DNA from 3 places in the Limnohabitans sp. 2KL-27 genome. Region 1 is predicted to be linked to each of the others. Evidence: predicted binding sites of a transcription regulator. Region 1 holds the regulator's gene; each other region holds the start of a gene.
The links. The regulator sigma-54, encoded in region 1, starts transcription at its own class of promoters, with help from an activator protein. The targets are predictions, from matches to a motif close to TGGCANGNAANCTGCTTT.
Positions count from the first base shown of each region.

Region 2: a site for sigma-54 is predicted at 4,637-4,654, ahead of LHAB_RS10310 (transglutaminase family protein). Genes of this name have one in related genera too.
Region 3: a site for sigma-54 is predicted at 3,720-3,737, ahead of glnA (type I glutamate--ammonia ligase). Genes of this name have one in related genera too.

Region 1 covers NZ_CXOP01000002.1:31,575-38,500, forward strand. The annotation lists gene argS (arginine--tRNA ligase) at 1-979, shown strand, start outside; gene LHAB_RS02780 (SPOR domain-containing protein) at 991-1,641, shown strand; gene LHAB_RS02785 (thiol:disulfide interchange protein DsbA/DsbL) at 1,672-2,346, shown strand; gene lptA (lipopolysaccharide transport periplasmic protein LptA) at 2,499-3,128, shown strand; gene lptB (LPS export ABC transporter ATP-binding protein) at 3,125-3,883, shown strand; gene LHAB_RS02800 (RNA polymerase factor sigma-54) at 3,921-5,462, shown strand; gene LHAB_RS02805 (THUMP domain-containing class I SAM-dependent RNA methyltransferase) at 5,473-6,798, shown strand; gene LHAB_RS02810 (PIN domain-containing protein) at 6,795-6,926, shown strand, end outside.
Region 2 covers NZ_CXOP01000002.1:1,550,894-1,557,819, forward strand. The annotation lists gene LHAB_RS10305 (circularly permuted type 2 ATP-grasp protein) at 1-1,082, opposite strand, end outside; gene LHAB_RS10310 (transglutaminase family protein) at 1,167-4,577, opposite strand; gene LHAB_RS10315 (DNA internalization-related competence protein ComEC/Rec2) at 4,900-6,926, shown strand, end outside.
Region 3 covers NZ_CXOP01000002.1:2,268,545-2,275,470, forward strand. The annotation lists gene ntrC (nitrogen regulation protein NR(I)) at 1-571, opposite strand, end outside; gene glnL (nitrogen regulation protein NR(II)) at 607-1,671, opposite strand; gene LHAB_RS13795 (hypothetical protein) at 1,668-2,252, opposite strand; gene glnA (type I glutamate--ammonia ligase) at 2,259-3,674, opposite strand; gene LHAB_RS13805 (competence/damage-inducible protein A) at 3,909-4,724, opposite strand; gene LHAB_RS13810 (EI24 domain-containing protein) at 4,751-5,674, opposite strand; gene LHAB_RS13815 (sterol desaturase family protein) at 5,747-6,709, opposite strand; gene LHAB_RS13820 (polysaccharide deacetylase family protein) at 6,713-6,926, opposite strand, start outside.

The DNA.
Region 1 (6,926 bases):
CCAATTTGCCGTGGCCTACCTTCGCCACGAACAGGACCTGGACCTCAAGGCCTTTGACGTGCGCTTTGACAACTACTACCTGGAGTCGAGCCTGTACACCAGCGGCAAGGTCGATGCGGCGGTGCAAAAGCTCAAAGACGCGGGCAAGACCTATGAGCAAGACGGCGCGCTGTGGCTCCAATCCACCGATTACGGCGACGACAAAGACCGCGTCATGCGCAAGGGCGACGGCACCTACACTTACTTTGTGCCCGACGTGGCGTACCACATCAGCAAGTGGGAGCGTGGCTTCACGCGCGTGGTGAACATCCAGGGCACCGACCACCACGGCACCATCGCCCGCGTGCGCGCAGGTTTGCAAGCGGCCAATGTCGGCATCCCCGAGGGCTACCCCGACTACGTGTTGCACACCATGGTGCGCGTGATGCGTGGCGGCGAGGAGGTCAAGATCTCCAAGCGGGCAGGAAGCTACGTCACGCTGCGCGACCTGATCGAATGGACCAGCAAGGACGCGGTGCGTTTCTTCTTGCTGTCGCGCAAGCCCGACACCGAATACATCTTCGACATCGACCTGGCCCTGGCGCAAAACAACGACAACCCGGTGTATTACGTGCAATACGCCCATGCCCGCATTTGCTCGGTGCTGGCCGCATGGAAAGACAAGTATGGGGGTGATGTGACTTCGCTGGCCCAAGCCGATCTGTCGCCGCTGCAAAGCCCGCAAGCCCACGCGCTGATGCTGGCCCTGGCCAAATACCCTGAGATGCTGACGTCTGCCGCCACCGACTTTGCGCCGCACGACGTGACGTTTTACCTGCGCGACCTGGCGTCGCTCTACCACAGCTACTACGACGCCGAGCGCATTTTGGTGGACGACGAAGCGGTCAAAAAGGCGCGTTTGGCGCTGGTCGCGGCCACCGCACAGGTGCTGCGCAACGGCCTTCATGTGTTGGGCGTGTCAGCCCCACAAAAAATGTAAAGGGACGGCTCATGCAACTCCACAGCCAACGCGGCGGTACTTTTTTGGGTTTCATCATTGGCTTGGTGCTGGGTCTGGGCGTGGCCTTGGCCGTGGCCATTTATGTGACCAAGGTGCCCACGCCGTTCTCCAACAAGAACCAGCCCCGCACCAACGACCAGGACGCGCAAGAAACCGAAAAAAACAAGGACTGGAACCCGAACAGCGTGTTCCAACCCAAACCACCGGCTGAGGCCCCGGCCGCACCCGCAGCACCCGCACCCGACGCAGGCACCGACAAAACCGCCCCAGGTCTGGTGGGCAAAACCGCCCCCGAAGCGCCCAAAGCCGAACTACTTCCGGCCGTCACCGCCGATCCGTTGGGCGATTTGGCCAAGACCAAATCAGGGCTGAGCACCCCCGCTGCGCCAGCCAACGCCGCCGACCCCTTTGACTATGTGATCCAGGTGGGCGCCTACCGGACCAGCAACGATGCCGACGCCCAAAAAGCCAAACTGGCCTTAATGGGGCTGGATGCCAAGGTTTCTGAGCGGGATCAAGCCGGACGCACCGTGTATCGCGTACGCTTGGGGCCCTTTGCAGACAAAGCCGCCGCAGAACGCATCCGCAGCCGCCTTGAAGGCAGCGGCATTGACAACACCTTGGTTCGAGTTCAACGCTGAACCCGAACCCCCCTCATTTGGAGCACGACCATGAAACGCCGCCTCTTCTCTTCCGCTTTGCTCACTGCCAGCGCTTGGCTGAGCACCCCTTTGGCCTGGGCCCAAGCGGCCCTGTTCAAGTCCGGCAAAGACTTTTTGACACTGGAGCGCCCCGTGGCCACTGAGGCCGGTGCAGGCAAAATCGAAGTCATCGAATTTTTCTGGTACAGCTGCCCGCATTGCAATGCTTTTGAGCCCAGCTTTGCCCAATGGGCCAAAAACGCACCGAAAGACGTGCTGGTGCGCAGGATTCCCGTGTCTTTCCGCGACGACTTTGCCCCCCAGCAACGTCTGTTTTTCACGATCGAAGCCATGAACCTGATGGAAACGCTGCACCCCAAGGTGTTTGCCGCCATCCATGTCGAGAAGTTGATGCTCAACACCGATGCCAGCGTTTTGGCCTGGGCCGAAAAGCAGGGCGTGGACAAAGCGAAATTCAACGAGGTCTACAAATCCTTTGGTGTGGCCGCCAAGCAAAAGCGGGCGGTGCAACTGCAAAACGACTTCAAGGTGGAAGGGGTGCCCTCACTGGGCGTGGCTGGGCGTTACTACATCGATGGCACGCTGGCTGGCAGCATGGACCGGGCTTTGAAAGTCGCTGAATCCCTGATCGCCCAGTCGCGCAGCGGCTCCGGCAACACAGCCGCCGCCAAAAAACAAAGCTGAGACCTCCACCCCAACAGGGGTCGGCTTTGGAGCCAACCCGCCAGACCCAGGTCTGTGCGGGTTTTTTTACGCCACAAGCCGCCCGCCGATGCCGATACAGCCTGGCTTGCGCCTACAATCAAAATCTGTTCTCAGCAAGATTCATGCCCTCAATGAAAACCCTTCGCGTCATTGGCCTCCTCGCCTCAGGGTTGAGCTTGTTCAGCATGCCTGCCTGGGCCGAGAAAGCCGACAGGGACAAACCCATGCGCATTGAGGCCGATGCCATGCGCCATGACGAGAACAAATTGCTCACCATCTTCACGGGTCAGGTGGTGGCCCTCAAAGGCACCATGGTGCTGCGCGGTGCACGCATGGAAGTGCAGCAAGACAAAGAAGGCCAACAAATCGCCCACGTCTGGGCTGCCCCCAATGAGCGGGTGTTCTTTCGGCAAAAGCGTGAAGGCGTGGACGAATTCACCGAAGGTGAGGGCGAAATGGCCATCTACGACAGCCAAGCCGACGTCGTGACCTTGATCCAGCGGGCCGAAGTGCGGATTTTGCGTGGCACGGTGCTGGCCGATCAGATCAACGGCCAGAAAATCGTGTTCAACAACACCACCGAGGTGATGACCGTGGACCGCCCCGCCCCGGGTGCCAAAGCCACAGACCCCCGCGACCAACGCGTGCGGGCCGTGCTCACCCCCCGAAAAACCAACCCCGCCACCACGCCAGTTGCACCCACAGCCAACATACCGGCCCTGCGGGTCAGCCCCGGCACCGGTGAGGGCAAGAAACCATGAGCGAGCCTGTGGTCACCAGCCGCCTAGAAGCCCACCACCTGCAAAAAGCCTATGGCAGCCGCAAAGTGGTGCATGACGTGTCGGTGCAAGTGGACAAGGGCGAGGTCGTTGGCCTGCTCGGCCCCAACGGCGCTGGCAAAACCACCTCGTTTTACATGATCGTGGGCTTGGTGCGGGCCGATGGCGGGCAAATCCTGATCGACGGCCAAGACGTCACCCGCATGCCCATCCACAAGCGCTCGCGCATGGGCTTGTCCTACCTGCCGCAAGAAGCGTCCATCTTCCGCAAGCTCACGGTGGCCGAGAACGTGCGTGCCATTTTGGAGCTGCAAACCAACGACCAGGGCCAAGGTTTGTCGTCAGCCGACATCGAAAAACGCCTGACCGAATTGCTGGGCGATTTGCGGGTCGACCACCTGCGCGACTCGCCTGCGGTGGCGCTGTCGGGGGGTGAACGCCGCCGGGTCGAGATTGCTCGCGCCTTGGCCACCGACCCGCGCTTCATCCTTTTGGACGAGCCATTTGCAGGCATCGACCCCATCGCCGTGATCGAGATCCAGCGCATCATCGCCTTCCTCAAGCAGCGCGGCATTGGCGTGCTCATCACCGACCACAACGTGCGCGAGACGCTGGGCATTTGCGACCACGCCTACATCATCAGCGAAGGCCGCGTGCTGGCTGAAGGTACGCCCGACGAGATCGTGACCAACGCCGATGTGCGCCGGGTGTACTTGGGCGAACACTTCAGGATGTGATGAACACCCACTCTGTTCTCGACTTGAAAGCGCAGCCATGAAGCCAGGCCTGTCGCTTCGCATGTCCCAGCACCTGGCGCTCACGCCCCAGCTGCAACAATCGATTCGCCTGCTCCAGCTGTCTACCCTGGAGCTGTCCCAAGAAGTCGACCAGATGCTGGACGACAACCCCTTTTTGGAACGTGCCGAAGAAGAATCCCCTGCCGAGGCCTTTGGCCTGGAGCAGGCCGACACCCACGTCAGCCTGGGCGACCGGGTAAGCGAAAGCGCCAGCACGTCCAGCAGCAGCGAAGACAACGCCAGCGAAACCCGCGACGAAGCCGTGACCGATGTGGCCGAAAGCTGGGACGGCGATGGCAGCGTGGACATGCGCCCCGACGACAGCGAATGGGGCGGCGACGCCACACCGCGCCAAAACAACGGCGAAGAAACCGCCGACGCCATCGATCTGGCGCGCGGCAGCGGGTCCCTGACCGACTTTTTGCACCGCCAGGCCTTGTCGCTGCGCTTGTCCGAAGTGGACCGCGCCGCCTTGCGCTTTTTGATCGAATCGCTCAACGACGACGGCTACCTGACCGACACCCTGCCCGAGCTGGCCGCAGGTCTTGCGGGCAGCGATGACTACGAGCAGCTCGACGAACTGGTGCACCGCTTCACCGTAGCGCTGGGTTTGCTGCAATCGCTCGAACCCGTGGGTGTCGGCGCACGCGACTTGGCCGAGTGCCTGCGCATCCAGATCAAGGCTTGGCTGCAAGACTCGCCCGATGACGAAGTCGCCCAGGCCGCACTGGCCATTTGCGCCCAGCCTCTCGAGATGTTGGCCAAGCGCGACTACAAGCGTTTGGCCGTGGCCTGCGGTCTGAGCGAAGCCGTGGTCAAAGTCGCCATCCCTTTCATCGCCCGACTCGAACCCAAGCCCGGCCGCCCCTTTGTGCAGGCCGAGCAAAACATCATCATTCCCGATGTGCTGGTGGTGAACACCAGCAAGACGGCCACGCCCAAATTCCGCATCCAGCTCAACCCGGACGTGATGCCCAAACTGCGCGTGCACGACATCTATGCCAACGCCCTGCGCGGCGGCAAGGGCGACAACCATGCCGGCCTGCAGCAGCGCCTGCAAGAGGCGCGCTGGTTCATCAAGAACATCCAGCAGCGCTTTGACACCATCTTGCGCGTGTCCACCGCCATCGTGGAGCGGCAAAAAAACTTCTTGACGCACGGCGAGCTGGCCATGCGCCCCTTGGTGCTGCGCGAGATCGCCGACGAGCTGGGCATGCACGAGTCCACCATCAGCCGCGTGACCACGGCCAAATACATGTCCACGCCACAAGGCACCTTTGAGCTGAAGTATTTCTTTGGCTCAGGCCTGGGCACCGACAGCGGCAGCGCTGCATCCAGCACCGCCGTGCGCGCGCTCATCAAACAGTTTGTGGCGGCCGAAAAACCCGCCAAACCGCTGTCGGACAACCAGCTGTCTGAAATGCTGAAAGAGCAAGGCATCGACTGCGCACGCCGCACCGTGGCCAAATACCGCGAAGCCCTGAAGATCGCCCCTGCGAACCTGCGCAAAACCCTTTGAGAGCATCTGAGTGAATTCATTGAACCTGTTCATGCCCTGCGCCGCGGGCGTCGAGGGCTTCCTGGCCGACGAAGTGCACGCCATCACGGGCCTCACGGGCCACGACCTGATGACCGGCCGCGGCGGCGTGATGGCACGCGCTTCCTGGCGCGATGCCATGCGCATCAACCTGCACAGCCGCCTCACCCAGCGTGTGCTGGTGCAGCTGTCGGTGACCGACTACCGCAACGAGAACGACCTGTACCACGCCGCCAGCGAAGTGGCCTGGGAAATCTGGTTCACCCCCAAGCAAACCTTCAAGATCGACATCACCGCGCAGCACAGCCCGCTGACCAGCCTGAACTTTGCGGCCCTCAAAATCAAAGACGCTGTGGCCGACCGTTTTCGCGCCAAACGCGGTGAGCGCCCCAGCGTGGACACAGCACGGCCCGATGTGCGCATCTACGCCCACCTCACACCCGAAACCCTCACGCTGTACATCGACACCTCGGGCGAGCCCCTGTTCAAGCGCGGTTGGCGCACCGACAAGGGCGATGCGCCCCTGAAGGAAACCCTGGCCGCCGCCATGATCGCGGCCAGCGGTTGGGACGCCACCGTCCCCCTTTACGACCCGTGCTGCGGCAGCGGCACCATCCCGATCGAAGCAGCGCAAATCGCCTGTGGCATCGCGCCCGGTTTGCAGCGCCGCTTTGGCTTCGAAAAACTGCTGCCCTTCCAGAACCACGTTTGGCAAGGCCTGATCGAAGAAGCCCGCGACCACGAACACGAACCCACCGCGCCGATCTTTGGCAGCGATGTGGCCTTTCGCATGGTCGACTTTGCCGAGCGCAACGCCGAACGCGCAGGCGTGTCGGGCGTGATCGAGTTCCGGGGTGGCGACGCCCTGCAACGCATGCCCCCCAGCGAGACCCCCGGCGTCATGCTGCTCAACCCGCCTTATGGCGAGCGCATTGCCGCTGCCGGTGTGGCCGGGCGCGGGCGTGACAACTTCCAGCCGGGTGCCCTTTCGGATGCTCGTGCCAGTTCCCGCGCCGCCGCCCCAAGCCACCACCGCGAAACCGCCCAGACCCAAGACGGCGACGACAGCGTCGACTTCTTTGCCCAACTGGCCAGCCACTGGAAGAAAAACTACAGCGGCTGGAGCGCCTGGATGCTCACGCCCGACCTGAAGCTGCCCAGCAAAATGCGCCTGAAAGAATCGCGCCGCGTGCCCATGTGGAACGGCCCCATCGAATGCCGCTTGTTCCGCTTTGACATGATCAAAGGCAGCTTGAAGCGCACACCAACAGACGCCTCTGCAGACAAAGCAGGGGATACTGGAACGCCTGCCCCATGAGTGTGAGTGCGCCTGTGAGCACCCTGGAGCGCCATGTGCTGGACACCAACATCTTGCTCGACCTGTGGGTGTTTGACGAACCCCAGGCCGAAGCACTGCGCACCCGCGTGGAGAGCGGCAGCATAGAT
Region 2 (6,926 bases), 1.5 Mb from region 1:
GACTCCAAAAAGCCCGAGCCGGGCGTGTTGGCCACCAACACGTTCCCACTGCGGACCGCTTGCAGCAGGCCGGGTACGCCCAGCGTCGAGTCGGCCCGCAACTCCAAGGGATCAATCCAGTCGTCGTCCACCCGTTTGAGCAAGCCGTGTACCGGTTGCAAGCCTTGCAGGGTTTTGAGGTACAGCTTTTGGTCGCGCACCGTCAGGTCGTTGCCCTGCACCAGGCTCAGGCCCAGGTAGCGTGCGAGGTACGCGTGCTCAAAGTAAGTTTCGTTGTAAGGGCCAGGCGTGAGCAGGGCGATGTGTGCAGAGGCCCCTGCCGGGCTGCGGGCCTTGATGCCGTCGATCAGGGTGCGGTAGGTGTGCGCCAGCCGCTGCACCGGAAACGCCTCAAAGGCCTTCGGGAACAGGCGCGAGACGATTTGCCGGTTTTCGATCAGGTAGCCCATGCCCGAGGGCGCTTGCGTGCGCTGCGACAGCAGCCACCAGCACCCGTCAGGCCCACGCGCCAGATCAAAAGCAGCCAGGGACAAATAACGCCCACCCACCGGGGTCACGCCGTGCATGGCAGGCAAATAGGCCGGGTGTCCTTGCACCAGCGCAGGAGGCAACTGGCCGCGCAACACCAGTTGCTGTGGGCCGTAGGCATCGGCCATGATGCGCTCGAGCAGCTGCATGCGTTGCATCATGCCTGCCTCGATCTGTTGCCAGTCGCTGTGACCGAGCATGAGCGGGAACAGGTCGAGTGACCAAGGGCGCTGCGGCTGGTCGGCGCTGGCATAGACGTTGTAGGTGATGCCGTTGTCGCGCACCTGCCGCTGCAAGTTGGCCATGCGGGTGTTCAGATCTGACCGTTGTCCTGGGGGTTCCGACGCCAGAGGCTCGATGAAGGATTGCCATGGCCCGCTGATCGAGGGGGTGGTCTTTGCCGTTATGGCTGCTTGCTGTGACGCTGCAGAGGGTGCGACTTCACCCCGCAGTTCATCCCAGTGCCCTGCAGGGGCGCGATCTTGCTCAAGCGACAGCCATTTCATGGCTTGGGCTTCAGGTGCGCGGTCCTGTTGCGGTGAGGGCTCATTCATCAAAGCATTGTCGCTGGAATTGGAGCGAACTCATGGGTCTTCGTGGGAGCGAGCCCCCGCAGGGGTGATCCAGTCGATGGGCATTCATACCCGTCTCAAATCCAGCGTGTACGGAAACTCAGGACTGGCGTGCAGCAGGGCGTTGGGTCGCAGGGTTGGCAACTGTTTCATGGCGCCGGGCGTGTGCCCCATGCGGAAAAAGCGGGCCAGGCGGCGGCTCTCGGCTTCGTAGGCGTTGACCGGGAAACTGTCGTAGTTGCGGCCCCCGGGGTGCACCACGTGGTACTGGCAACCTCCCAGCGAGCGCTTCATCCAGGTGTCTACCAGGTCCACCGTGAGCGGCGCGTGCACGCCAATGCTCGGGTGCAGCGACGAGGGCGGGTTCCACGCCTTGTAGCGCACGCTGGCCACGTACTCGCCCACCACCCCCGTGGGTTGCAAAGGCAGGGGGGTGCCATTCACGGTCACGGTGTGGCGTGCGGGGTTGATGCCGCTGACATGCACCTCGATGCGCTCGATTGACGAGTCCACATAGCGGGCCGTGCCGCCTGCGCCATTTTCCTCGCCCATGACATGCCACGGCTCGAGCGCATTGCGCAGGGTGAGCACCGCGCCATCGACCTGGACTTGGCCAAGCAATGGAAACCGGAATTCAAAATGCGGCGCAAACCAGCTGGGGTCGAAGTGAAAGCCCGCATCGCCCAACTCGGTCAGCACATCGTCAAAGTCCTTTTGCAACCAGTGTGGCAGCATGAAGCGGTCGTGCAGCTCGGTGCCCCAGCGCGTCACGGGCGCTGCATACGGCGCGTCCCAGAAGCGCGCCACCAAGGCCCGCAACAGCAACTGTTGCACGATGCTCATGCGCTCGTGCGGCGGCATCTCAAAGGCCCGCAGTTCGAGCAGTCCCAGTCGCCCGGTGCTGCTGTCGGGCGAGTACATTTTGTCGATGCAGAACTCGCTGCGGTGCGTGTTGCCGGTCACATCGATCAAAATGTTGCGCAGGGTGCGGTCGACCACCCAAGGGGCCATGTCTGTGCCGTATTTTTTGCGGTGGCGGGAGATTTCGCGCAGCGCAATTTCCAGCTCATAGACCTGGTCGTTGCGCGCTTCGTCCACACGCGGGGCCTGGCTGGTGGGGCCGATGAACATGCCGCTGAACAAATAGCTCAAGCTCGGATGGTTGTGCCAATACAGGATCAGGCTGGCCAGCAATTCGGGGCGGCGCAAAAACGGGCTGTCGCCAGGCGTGGCACCGCCCATGACCATGTGGTTACCGCCGCCCGTGCCGGTGTGGCGGCCATCGGTCATGAACTTTTCAGCGGACAAACGCGTCTCGAAGGCGGCTTTGTACAGGAACTCTGTGTGCGAGACCAACTCGGTCCAGTTGTGGGCCGGGTGGATGTTGACTTCGATCACGCCGGGGTCGGGCGTGACCTGCAGCAGTTTGAGGCGCGGGTCGCGCGGCGGCGGGTAGCCTTCCAAGACGATTCGGACGCCCAGTGTTTTGGCTGTGGTTTCAACCGCACTGACCAGGCTCAGATAGTCTTCCAGTCGCGCCAGCGGGGGCATGAAGACGTAGAGGATGCCGGATGCGTCTGCCTTGGCCAGGGCCTGGGCTTCGGCCTTGGGCCCGTTGGCCCGTTGCGGGTCGCGCACTTCCACGCACAAGGCGGTGCGCACCACGGACGGGTCGGACTTGAATTTTTCAGGCGTGACCGATGCAGCTGGCGCCGAGGCATGGCGGGTCTGCATCGTCACTGGGGCTGGGGCGGGCAAGGCGCTGCGTGGCGCGAGATGCGGCGAAAAGGGGTCTTGCTCGATCATGTGCCAGCGCTCGGTGGGCGCCGCCCAAGGCAGCGAGTCCAGCGGCAAGCGCCAGCCCATGGGTGAGTCGCCGGGCATCAAATACATGCGTTCTTCGCGTACAAACCAGCGGCCGGTCTGCCACTGCGTGCCTGACGGCACGGGGTTCACACCCTCAGGCGGATCGATGGCTTGCAGCGGCAGCACATAGCCCACTGCGGCGTCCAGCCCCTGGCTGAAGATCCGACGCAAGCGGTTGCGTTCCATTTCGTCGTCCAGCCGGGCGTCGAAGGGGTCCACGTTCACGGGCAAGCGGCGCTCGCGCCAGAGGTAATACCAGGTGTCCTCGTAGCCAGGCAGGACAGTGTCGCTGGACAGACCCAGCTGCAGCGTGAGGGCTTGCATGAAGCGCAATGCGTCGGCATGGGTGTAGGCGCTGGGTGCGCGTTCGTCGGCAAACACCGCCGGGTCTTGGCAGCAGGGCGTGCCGTCGGCGCGCCAGTAAATGCTGAGCGCCCAACGCGGCAACTGCTCACCCGGGTACCACTTGCCTTGGCCAAAGTGCAAAAACCCCCTTTGCCCGTATTGCTGGCGCAGCTTGTGCACCAGTTCGGTGGCCAGGCCCCGTTTGGTGGGACCCACGGCGTCGGTGTTCCACTCCGCACCCTCGCGGTCAAGGGTGGACACGAAGGTGGGCTCGCCGCCCATGGTCAGGCGCACGTCTTGCGCCAGCAGTTGCGCATCCACCTGCTCACCCAGCTTGAGCACGTCTGCCCACTGCGGATCGCTGTAGGGCTTGGTCACGCGAGGCGACTCGTGGATGCGGGTGACCTCCATGGTGTGGCTGAACTCAACTTCGGCCTCGTCCATCAGGCCTTCAATGGGCGCTGCCGCTGAAGGCTGGGGTGTGCAGGCCAGCGGGATGTGGCCCTCGCCAGCCAAGAGGCCCGAGGTCGGGTCCAGGCCCACCCAGCCCGCGCCGGGTAGATACACCTCGCACCAGGCGTGCAGGTCGGTGAAGTCGACTTCGGTGCCGCTGGGGCCGTCGAGTGATTTGACGTCCGGGGCCAGCTGGATCAAATAGCCCGAGACAAAACGGGCGGCGATGTTCATGTGCCGAAACAGTTGCACCAAGAGCCAAGCGGTGTCGCGGCAGGAGCCGCTTTTCAGGGTGAGTGTTTCTTCGGGTGTTTGCACCCCCGGCGCCATGCGGATGGTGTAGCGGATGTCCTGGTGCAAGCGTTGGTTGATCTGCACCAAAAAATCGATGGTGCGCTGGCGCTGGCGGTCCAAGCTGGCCAGGTATTTCTTGAACAGCGGTGTTTTGGCGTCTTTGACCAGGTAGGACTGCAACTCCTCTTTCACCATGTCCGAGTATTTGAAGGGCACCTCTTCAGCCGAGGGCTCCAAAAAGAAGTCAAAGGGGTTGAACACCGCCATCTCGGTGACCACGTCTACGGTCACTTTGAAGGCGGTGGTTTTTTCCGGGAAAACCAAGCGCGCCTGGTAGTTGGCAAAAGCGTCTTGTTGCCAGTTGATGAAGTGCTCTGCGGGTTCGACCTGGAGGCTGTAGCTCAGGATGCGGCTTCGGCTGTGCGGGGCCGGGCGAAGGCGTATGACTTGGGGGCCGAGCTGCACGGGACGGTCGTAGGTGTAGTGGGTGACGTGGTGCAGGGCGACTTGTATCGACATATCTCGTTGAGCGCAACAGGGGCTGCACGCATGACAAATGCAGCTTGGGCAATTACAAACAAGCAAGACACGCGCCAGGAGGGGCTCTCGACGCTGCGTTAACGCTCCGTTTTCGGTGCGGTTCTGCGCAGCCCCATGCACAGAGCGCCAGCGTGCGCGACACAAAAAAACAGCCAATCAGGGAGGCTGCGATGAAACAATGCGGTGCATTGGCCCAGCGGGCCAAGGGGGCAGGGCCAGTCCTTGGGCAAGAGGGGCTGACCAGGAAACGGCGCTTGTGCGTGCCCTTGAGGGCGCGCGCCAGCGTCCTGTGGAGCGCCCCATGATGTCCTTGGTCTGGGCGCGTGGTCTGGGCGTGGGCCTGATGGCCTGGTGTTTGGGTGTGGCGTTGCAGTTGCAACAATCAGCTTTGTGGCCCGTGGTGGCGTATGGTGGGGTTTTGCTTGGGGTGGTGGGCATGGCCTGGCTGCTGCACGGGAGGACACGCGACGAGCCGACAGATCGCCCAAACGCTGTCTGGGCCAGGTGGGTGATGGGGTGTCTGCTGTGCTCGGCAGCGGCCTTTGGCGTGACCGGCTTGCACGCCTGGACAAGGGCCCACACCATCGACCCGGCGCTGGAGGGCCGAGATCTGGACGTGGTGGGCGTGGTGCAGGCCATGCCCCAGCGGCAAGGGCTGGGCTGGCGCTTTCGTTTTCGCATCGAGCAGGCTTGGTGGCCGGACGTTTCAGGGGCTCGCCAGCCTTTGCAGGTTGGTGCCGATGTGCCCGCGCAGGTGATCCTGGGCTGGTACGGTCAAGAGGGCACGCACGACAGCGGCTGGAACCTCTCGCCCTTGCCCGAGCCTGTCAAGGCCGGGGAGCGCTGGCGCTTGCGTGTGCGCCTGAAAGCGCCGCACGGCCATCTGAACCCGCGCGGTTTTGACTACGAGCTGTGGCTGTGGGAGCAGGGCATTCGGGCCACGGGTGATGTGCGCAACCGCGCCAAAGACCCGGCCCCGCAGCGCTTGGGCGGCACCTGGTCGCACCCCATCGAGGCCTGGCGGCAATCGGTGCGAGACCGTTTGTTGACCCAGTTGTCTCCACCGGGCAGCGATGCCGATGCCGCCCGGCGGGCGGGCGTGGTCGCCGCCTTGGTCACGGGCGATCAGGCGGCCATCGAGCGCAGCGACTGGGACGTGTTCAGGGCCACGGGCGTGTCGCACCTGATGAGCATTTCGGGCCTGCATGTGACCATGTTCGCCTGGCTGGCCGCGGCTGTCGTGGGTTGGTTGTGGCGGCGTTCGGCCCTGTGGGGGTTTGACGGTGCTTTGCGTTGGCCTGCCGTCCATGTGGGGGCGTGGTCGGGCCTGGTGCTGGCCACTTTGTACGCGTTGTTCAGCGGCTGGGGCGTGCCCGCGCAGCGCACCTTGCTCATGCTGGGGGTGGTGTTGGTGCTGCGCCTGTCGGTGCGCCAGTGGCATGGGGCACTGGTGTGGTTGGCGGCCTGTGCTGTGGTGCTGGGCCGGGACCCGTGGGCTTTGCTGCAGCCCGGGTTTTGGCTGAGCTTTGTGGCCGTGGGGGTGTTGATGGCCTCTGCGCCTGCCGCTTGGGGTGCGATCGGTCCGAACGCAAGTGCACCACAAAGGGATGCACCAGACGCACCAACATGGCGTGCGGCGACCGGGCCGACGCCCCGCGAGCACCTTTGGGGTGCATGGGCGCAGGTGGGTGGGTGTCGGCAATGGGGGCGCACGCTGGCGGCCAAGTGGCTGGCTTTGCTGCGCGAGCAGGCCACGGTGACCTTGGCTCTGGCCCCCTTGACGCTGTTGTTTTTTGGGCAGGTGTCTCTGGTGGGCTTGCTGGCCAATTTGCTGGCCATTCCCTGGGTGACGCTGGTGGTCACGCCACTGGCCATGCTGGGCGTGGGGGTGCCCGGGGCGTGGGACGCGGCGGCCTGGGCTTTGCAGCCTTTGCAGGTGGTACTGGGCTGGCTGGCAGGCTGGCCGATGGCCACTTGGTCGAGCGCCATGCCGCCTTGGGGCCTGGCTTTGCTGGCCTTGGTGGGGGCTGTCGGTTTGGTGCTGCGACTGCCACTGTCCTGGAAACTCCTGTGTCTGCCGCTGCTGTGGCCGGTGCTGTTTTGGTCTCCCCCTCGCCCCGCGCCCGGCAATTTCGAGTTGTTGGCGGCCGATGTGGGGCAGGGCAATGCGGTCCTGGTGCGCACCGCCTCGCACAGCCTGCTGTACGACGCGGGGCCCCGGTATTCGGCAGAGAGCGATGCCGGACACCGGGTGCTGGTGCCTTTGCTCGCGCAGATGGGCGAGCGCATCAACACCCTGGTGCTCAGCCACCGTGATAGCGATCACAC
Region 3 (6,926 bases), 2.2 Mb from region 1:
GCTGGTTGGCACGCGGCGAGTGTTTGTGCAGCGCATGCGCCACCAGCTCTTTGCCGGAACCCGACTCGCCCGTGATGAGCACCGTGACATGGCTTTGTGCCAAGCGGCCGATGCCGCGAAACACGTCTTGCATGGCGGGCGCTTGGCCCAGCATTTCGGGTGCATCGGCCATTTTTTCTTCGGCCACGTCCTCGCGCTGGCTCTCGCCCACAGCGCGGCGGATGAGTTCCACCGCTTTGGGTAAATCAAAGGGTTTGGGCAAATATTCAAATGCGCCGCTGGAGAAGGCCGATACGGCGCTGTCCAGATCGGAAAAGGCGGTCATGATGATGACCGGCAAGCCGGGCATGCGCTGTTTGATGGCGGCGAGCAAATCCAGACCCGAGCCGCCGGGCATGCGGATGTCGCTCACCAGCACCTGGGGGCCGTCGCTTTCGCCTTCCGCCTCCAGCGCCTTCAGCACCTCCCGTGGGTTGGTGAAGCTGCGGGTGGGCAGTCCTTCGCGCAGCAGTGCTTTTTCGAGCACAAAGCGGATGGATTGGTCATCGTCTACGATCCAGATCGGCTTCATCAACGTGGCGCTTTCTGTGGGCACTCTTGTGTGCATTAAGGCAACGGAATCAATATCTTGAAGTCCGTACGACCGGGCTCGCTGTCACATTCGATCATGCCGTGGTGTTGCTGCACAAAGGTTTGCGCCAATGTCAGCCCCAGGCCAGAGCCGCCTTCGCGCCCCGAAATCAACGGGAAGAAAATGCGGTCCTTGATCGAGTCTGGAACACCAGGCCCGTTGTCCATCACATGCAATTCCAATGCCAGGCGATAACGCTGTTTGCCAAACGTGACTTGCCTCAAGATTCGGCTCTTGAGGGTGATCTGCGCGTCGCCTTGGGCTATGCGCTCTTGCAAGGCCTGCGCCGCGTTGTGTGAGATGTTGAGCACCGCCTGGATGAGCTGCTCGCGGTCGCCACGGAACTCGGGGATCGAAATGTCGTAGTCGCGCACCACCTTGAGACCCTTGGGAAACTCGGCCAGGATCAGGGCCCTGACGCGCTCGCACACTTCGTGAATGTTGACATCACCCACCACATGCGGCCTGCGGTGTGGGGCCAGCAGCCGATCCACCAAGGTCTGCAGCCGATCGGCTTCATGGATGATGACCTGCGTGTATTCGGTCAACTCTTTGTTGTCCAGTTCCATCTCCAGCAACTGGGCCGAGCCACGGATGCCGCCCAAGGGGTTCTTGATCTCGTGCGCCAGGTTACGGATCAGCTCCTTGTTGGCTTGGGCCTGCTCCGACAAGCGCTCTTCACGCTCTTGGCGGGTTTGCTGCTCGACGGGCAGCAACTCCACAATCACCTCATCGGGCTGGTCCGAGGGTGCCACGATCACATGCACGGGCAAGCTGTCCTCATGGTGCAGTCGGCGCAACTGGGCTTCGTAACGCAGCGCGGCAAACTCGTTCGATTGGGCCCCGGCCAGGGCCATGATCAAGGGCTGTGGGTCCACAAAATAGTCGGGCAAATGCGTGTCGTACAGGGTCCGCCGGGACAGGCCCAAAGCATCTTCCAGCGCCGCATTGACGAAACGCACCCGACCTTGACCTTGCATGACGGCCACGGGCGTGGCCAACAAGTCAAAAGCCTGGAATCTTGAAACGGGTGTGCTCATGGCTTGGCGGCTTTCATGGGTGCAGGGCGTCTCGCCAACTCGCGCTGCAGGCTGTCGATGTCACGCTCAGTCCGGTCAATGGCGGCTTTGAGCGAGGCCACACGTTCTTGGTATTGGAGGGGCGCGGTCTGTTCGCTGGCCGACCTGAGCGGCGCGCCCTGGTTGAAGCTCAGCAGCAAGGCTTGGTGTTGCTTTTGAACCCGCTCAAGCTCCTGGGCCAGAATGGTGCGCGCCTGAACATCTCTTTCGCCCTGGCGGTCGATGACCGTGCGTGAGGGCTCCGCTTTGGTGCTCGTCTCATCGGGCATCGGGTCAGCAGGTATCACCGCCACTGGCGCAGGCTGGGTGCGCAAGCCGGTGATGACCGTGACGGCCTGCTCAGACAGACGCTCGCAGCGGGTCAGGTCTTTGGGCGCATTGGTGTATTCCTGCCCACAGCGGTAAATGACCTCCTGGGCCCAACCGCTCACACACCAAAGTCCAGCGCACAGCAGCAACACATGCCGAGAAAGAGACACAAAAAAAGGACGGCCGAGGCCGTCCTTGATGGTGATTGCACGGGGATGTGCAATGCGCCGCATGGCTGATTACAGCGAGTAGTACATGTCGTATTCGACCGGCGACACTTCGACGCGACTGCGGTTGACTTCCAGCATCTTCAAGTCGATGTAGGCATCGATCCACGAGTCGGTGAACACGCCGCCCTTGGTCAAGAAGGCGCGGTCTGCGTTCAGCGCATCCAAAGCTTGGTCCAAGCTGGAGCAAACGGTGGGCACCAACTTGTCTTCTTCTGGCGGCAGGTGGTACAGGTCCTTGGTCGCGGCTTCGCCGGGGTGGATCTTGTTTTCGATACCGTCCAAGCCTGCCATCAACAAGGCCGCGAAGCCGAGGTAAGGGTTGCACAATGGATCAGGGAAGCGGGCTTCCACGCGGCGGCCCTTGTCGGAGGCGACGTTGGGGATGCGGATCGAAGCGGAGCGGTTCTTGGCCGAGTAAGCCAATTTCACTGGGGCTTCGTAGTGAGGAACCAAACGCTTGTAGCTGTTGGTGCCGGGGTTGGTGATCGCATTCAGGGCACGGGCGTGCTTGATGATGCCGCCAATGTAGTACAGGGCGAATTCAGACAAACCAGCGTAGCCGTTGCCAGCGAACAGGTTCTTGCCGTCTTTCCAAATGGACTGGTGCACGTGCATGCCGGAACCGTTGTCACCAGCGTAAGGCTTGGGCATGAAGGTGGCGGTCTTGCCGTAAGCGTTGGCCACGTTGTGGATCACGTACTTTTGCAGCAGTGTCCAGTCGGCGCGCTCGACCAATGTGGAGAACTTGGTGCCGATTTCGCATTGACCCGCGCCAGCCACTTCGTGGTGGTGCACTTCGACCGGGATGCCCACGGATTCGAGGATCAACGACATTTCGCTGCGCATGTCGTGTGTGCTGTCAACGGGAGGCACTGGGAAGTAGCCACCCTTGACGCGGTTGCGGTGGCCGCTGTTGCCATTGTCCATCTTGGTGCCGCTGTTCCAAGGCGCTTCGGCTTCGTCGATGGCGTAGAAGGTGTTGTTCGGCTCGGTGCTCCAGCGCACGTCATCGAACAAGAAGAATTCTGGCTCGGGACCGAAGTAGGCGGTGTCGCCCAGGCCCGATTGCTTGAGGTAAGTTTCGGCGCGCTTGGCGATCGAACGTGGGTCACGTTCGTAGGCCTTGCCGTCGGTGGGCTCGATCACGTCGCAGATCATGACCAAGGTGACTTCTTCGAAGAAGGGGTCGATGATGGCGCTGTTGGGATCGGGGATCAACAACATGTCCGACGCTTCGATGCCCTTCCAGCCAGCGATGGAAGAACCGTCAAACGCTTGACCGTCTTCGAACTTGCTCTCATCAAACTGCGACACGGGCGCAGTGATGTGCTGCCATTTGCCACGGGTATCGGTGAAACGGAAGTCAACGAACTTGACTTCGTTCTCTTTCACCATCTTCATCACGTCTGCGACGGTCTTGGCCATCAAATTCTCCTGAATGGAAAGGGGTTAAAAAGCTTGCTCACAGGTCTTGCAGTTTTTGTGCCAACTTGAGGCCCAAAACTGCATTTGAACAACCCCAGATTGTGCCTTGCGGGTGACCGGTTGGGCATTCAAGCCGGATAAAAAAGAGTGACCGACAGGCTTTGCGGACCTGCAACGACAGCCTTTAAATGCACTTTTATGGTGCAATTTTGCACCATTTTAGTGAATATCTAATCAACGCACCAATTCGGGGCCGTATTCCAATGAAAAAGCGGTCAGGCCCTGGCGCAGGTCCAAGTAGGCCCGTTCGGCATCGGCCGGCTCGCCTTTGACGCCCAGCTCAATGTGTCGGCCCCACTGCGGATGGTCAACGCTGGGCAAGCTGAACACCTTGACGCCAGGGTGGGCGGCTTCGATGGATTCCATCAAGGGGGTCAGGGTGGCCTCCATCGCCCCCAAGACGATCACCGACTTTTCGATGTAGGCGTTGCGCCGGAAATGGGCGCTGTAGTGGGTGTCCAGCACCGATTCGATCATCGGCCAAGCCATGACAGGAAAGCCGGGCACAAAGTGCACCGCGCCGCCGCCCGGGCCTGTGCAGCTGAACCCGGGAATCTTGTTGTAGGGGTTGCGGATGATGGCCGACCCTTCGGGAAACACCCCCATGTTCAGGCGGTGGATGTTGTCTGGTCGCTGCGGCTCATAAGCCACGCCTTGCTCCTTGGCGGTGTCCTGCATGCGCTCTTGAATCAGGTGCTTGGCCTCGGGGTGCAGGGCCAGCGGCAAGCCCAACGCCTGGCCAGCGCATTGGCGCGTGTGGTCGTCCGGCGTCGCCCCAATGCCGCCACAGCTGAACACCACGTCGGCCGAGGCAAAGGCCCGCTGCAAAGTGGCGGTGATGCGCTCGGGCGAGTCGCCCACGTACTCGGCCCAGCCCAAGCTCAGACCGCGCGCATTCATCAACTCGATGACTTTGGGCATGTGCTTGTCCTGGCGCTTGCCGGACATGATTTCGTCGCCAATGATGATCAGGCCAAAGGTAGGGGTCATGGTGGTCGTGAAAAAAGAACAGGGGTTCAGAGGCTGGGGCTTGGCTGGACATCGGTCACGCTGTCGGCTTTGTCATCCGGGTCTGGGCCCAGTCGGGCCGTGGCATGGGGCGACGCTGGCACCGCGGGCAGCACGTCATCAACGGCTGCGCGTTGCGGTTCATGGCGCAGCGCCTGCAAAGCCGTCAGCGCGAAGTGGGCAAACCACAGCGAAGAAAACGCAAACACCAAGGTGTAAATCCAGATGGCCACAGGCACCAAAATCACAAACGCCGCAGCAAACACGGCCCCTGAAGCCCACACCAGGCTGGGTGCAGCGCCCATGAGGCCCGTGACCACGCCCATGCTCAAAAAGCTCATGCGGTGACGGGCCATGAGGCTGTGGCGCTCTTCGGCGCTGGCGAACTCGGCCAACACGTCAAAGGCCATGACGCGGTAGGTGAGCCACCCCCAGATCAGTGCCGGCAGCACCATGGCCAAGGGCGGCACCAACCACATGGGCAAGGTCAGCAGCAAGGCGCCCAGCGCCAGCAACAAGGACAACAAAGTCCACCACAGGCTCCGCGCCAAGCTGCCACCGTGTTTGCGCTGCAAGCCCGCAAAGCGGCGCTCAGCCACCAACCGGGTCAGGGAAGGGGTCATCAGGAAGGACACCGCCAACAACGACGCCACCACCACCAAGGGTGTGACCGAAAAAATCACGAGCAATGGGGCCACCACCGTCTTCAGGTCAGGCAAGCCGATGCCCTCCAGCCAACGCCACACGATCGCCAACCAGCTGGAGGCGTCCAGCCAGCCCCGCACCCAAGTGACGGCGACGTCCCAATACAGATAGCCCAGCAACCAGGACAGGGCCACGATCAGCACCAGCGGCAAAAACGACAAGCCGATCACCCGGGGGTAGAGGCAATACATCGCCGCGCGCCAAAAGGAATCGATCAAGAGTTTCATGGGTGAAAGCTTAACAGTTGAATGCGGCCCAAGCGCCAGACCCATGCCCGGTCTGCAGACTCGAGAGCAGGCTCAGCTGCGGCCCAGCAGTCGACGCAAACCCTGACGCTGTTGGGCCCAAAAGCCTGCGCCATAGTCGCGCCCCTGCTCCACTTGGTCACGCACGCCCGTAGGGTCAAAGCGCAGCTGAAAATCGGCGGTGCCAAACAACATGTCCCACCAGGGCAACAACACCCCGAAGTTGCAGCCACCGAGCACGGTACGGCCCTGCGATTGGGACTCGTGGCCAATGCCTATGCTGTGGTGCCTGCGGTGAAAACGCGGGCTGACCCACAGGCGCTCTCCCCAACGGCCAAACCAGATGCGCACATTGGCATGCTGGAAGTTTTCGCTCAACTGGCTCAACGCCACCAGCGCCACAAATTGCCCTGGCCCAACACCAATCAGCACGGCCACAGCCGACAACAACAGGCTGGTGAGCATGTCGTCCAGCAGGTGGTTGCGGTTGTCGCTCCACAGGGTCATCTGCCGCTGCGCATGGTGCAATGAATGCAAGGACCACCAGGTGTGGGACTGGTGCTGCGCCCGGTGAATCCAGTAGTGGACGAAGTCAAAGACCACCAGATAAAGCACGAAACTGACCAAAGCCAGATCGGTCACCCCAGGCCACAAACCGTCCAGGTGCAGCGTGGGCATGCCCCAGGCCCGCAGCACGCCCAGGCCTTGCTCAAAGGCATGGTCGAGTGTGAAAAACATGCCCAGCTTGAACAAGCCCAATCGGTGGATCAGGGTGTAGAGCACATCGACCCGAACCGCCTGACGATCGCGCATCGGCTCCGCAGGCCAGCGCCGCTGCATGGGGCCGATCACGACCAGCATCACCAACAGCTGCAACAGGCCCACCACCAGCCAGCCCACGCCTTCGTAGGCTTTTTCCAGCAGATGGCCCTGCCCCGCTGCAAAAGCGATGGGCTGCACCACAGCTTCAAAAAGCGTCAGCTGACAACGGTCAAACAGGTCGATCAACCAGTCCATGGCTTATTGTCGTGAATCGGGCAAACCCGGCAGTGCCAAGGGGCGTTGTCTCACCCAGTCCCGGTAAGCCGGGTGCTCACGCAACGTGGCGAAACACAGGCCGCGCGCCTTCAGGCCCACGATCAGCGGCTCGAGCACGGTTGGGGCCCAAGGGTCTTGGCGCGACCAGATGCCCAGATGCGCCATCAGGATGTCGCCAGCGCGGATGTTTTTCAGC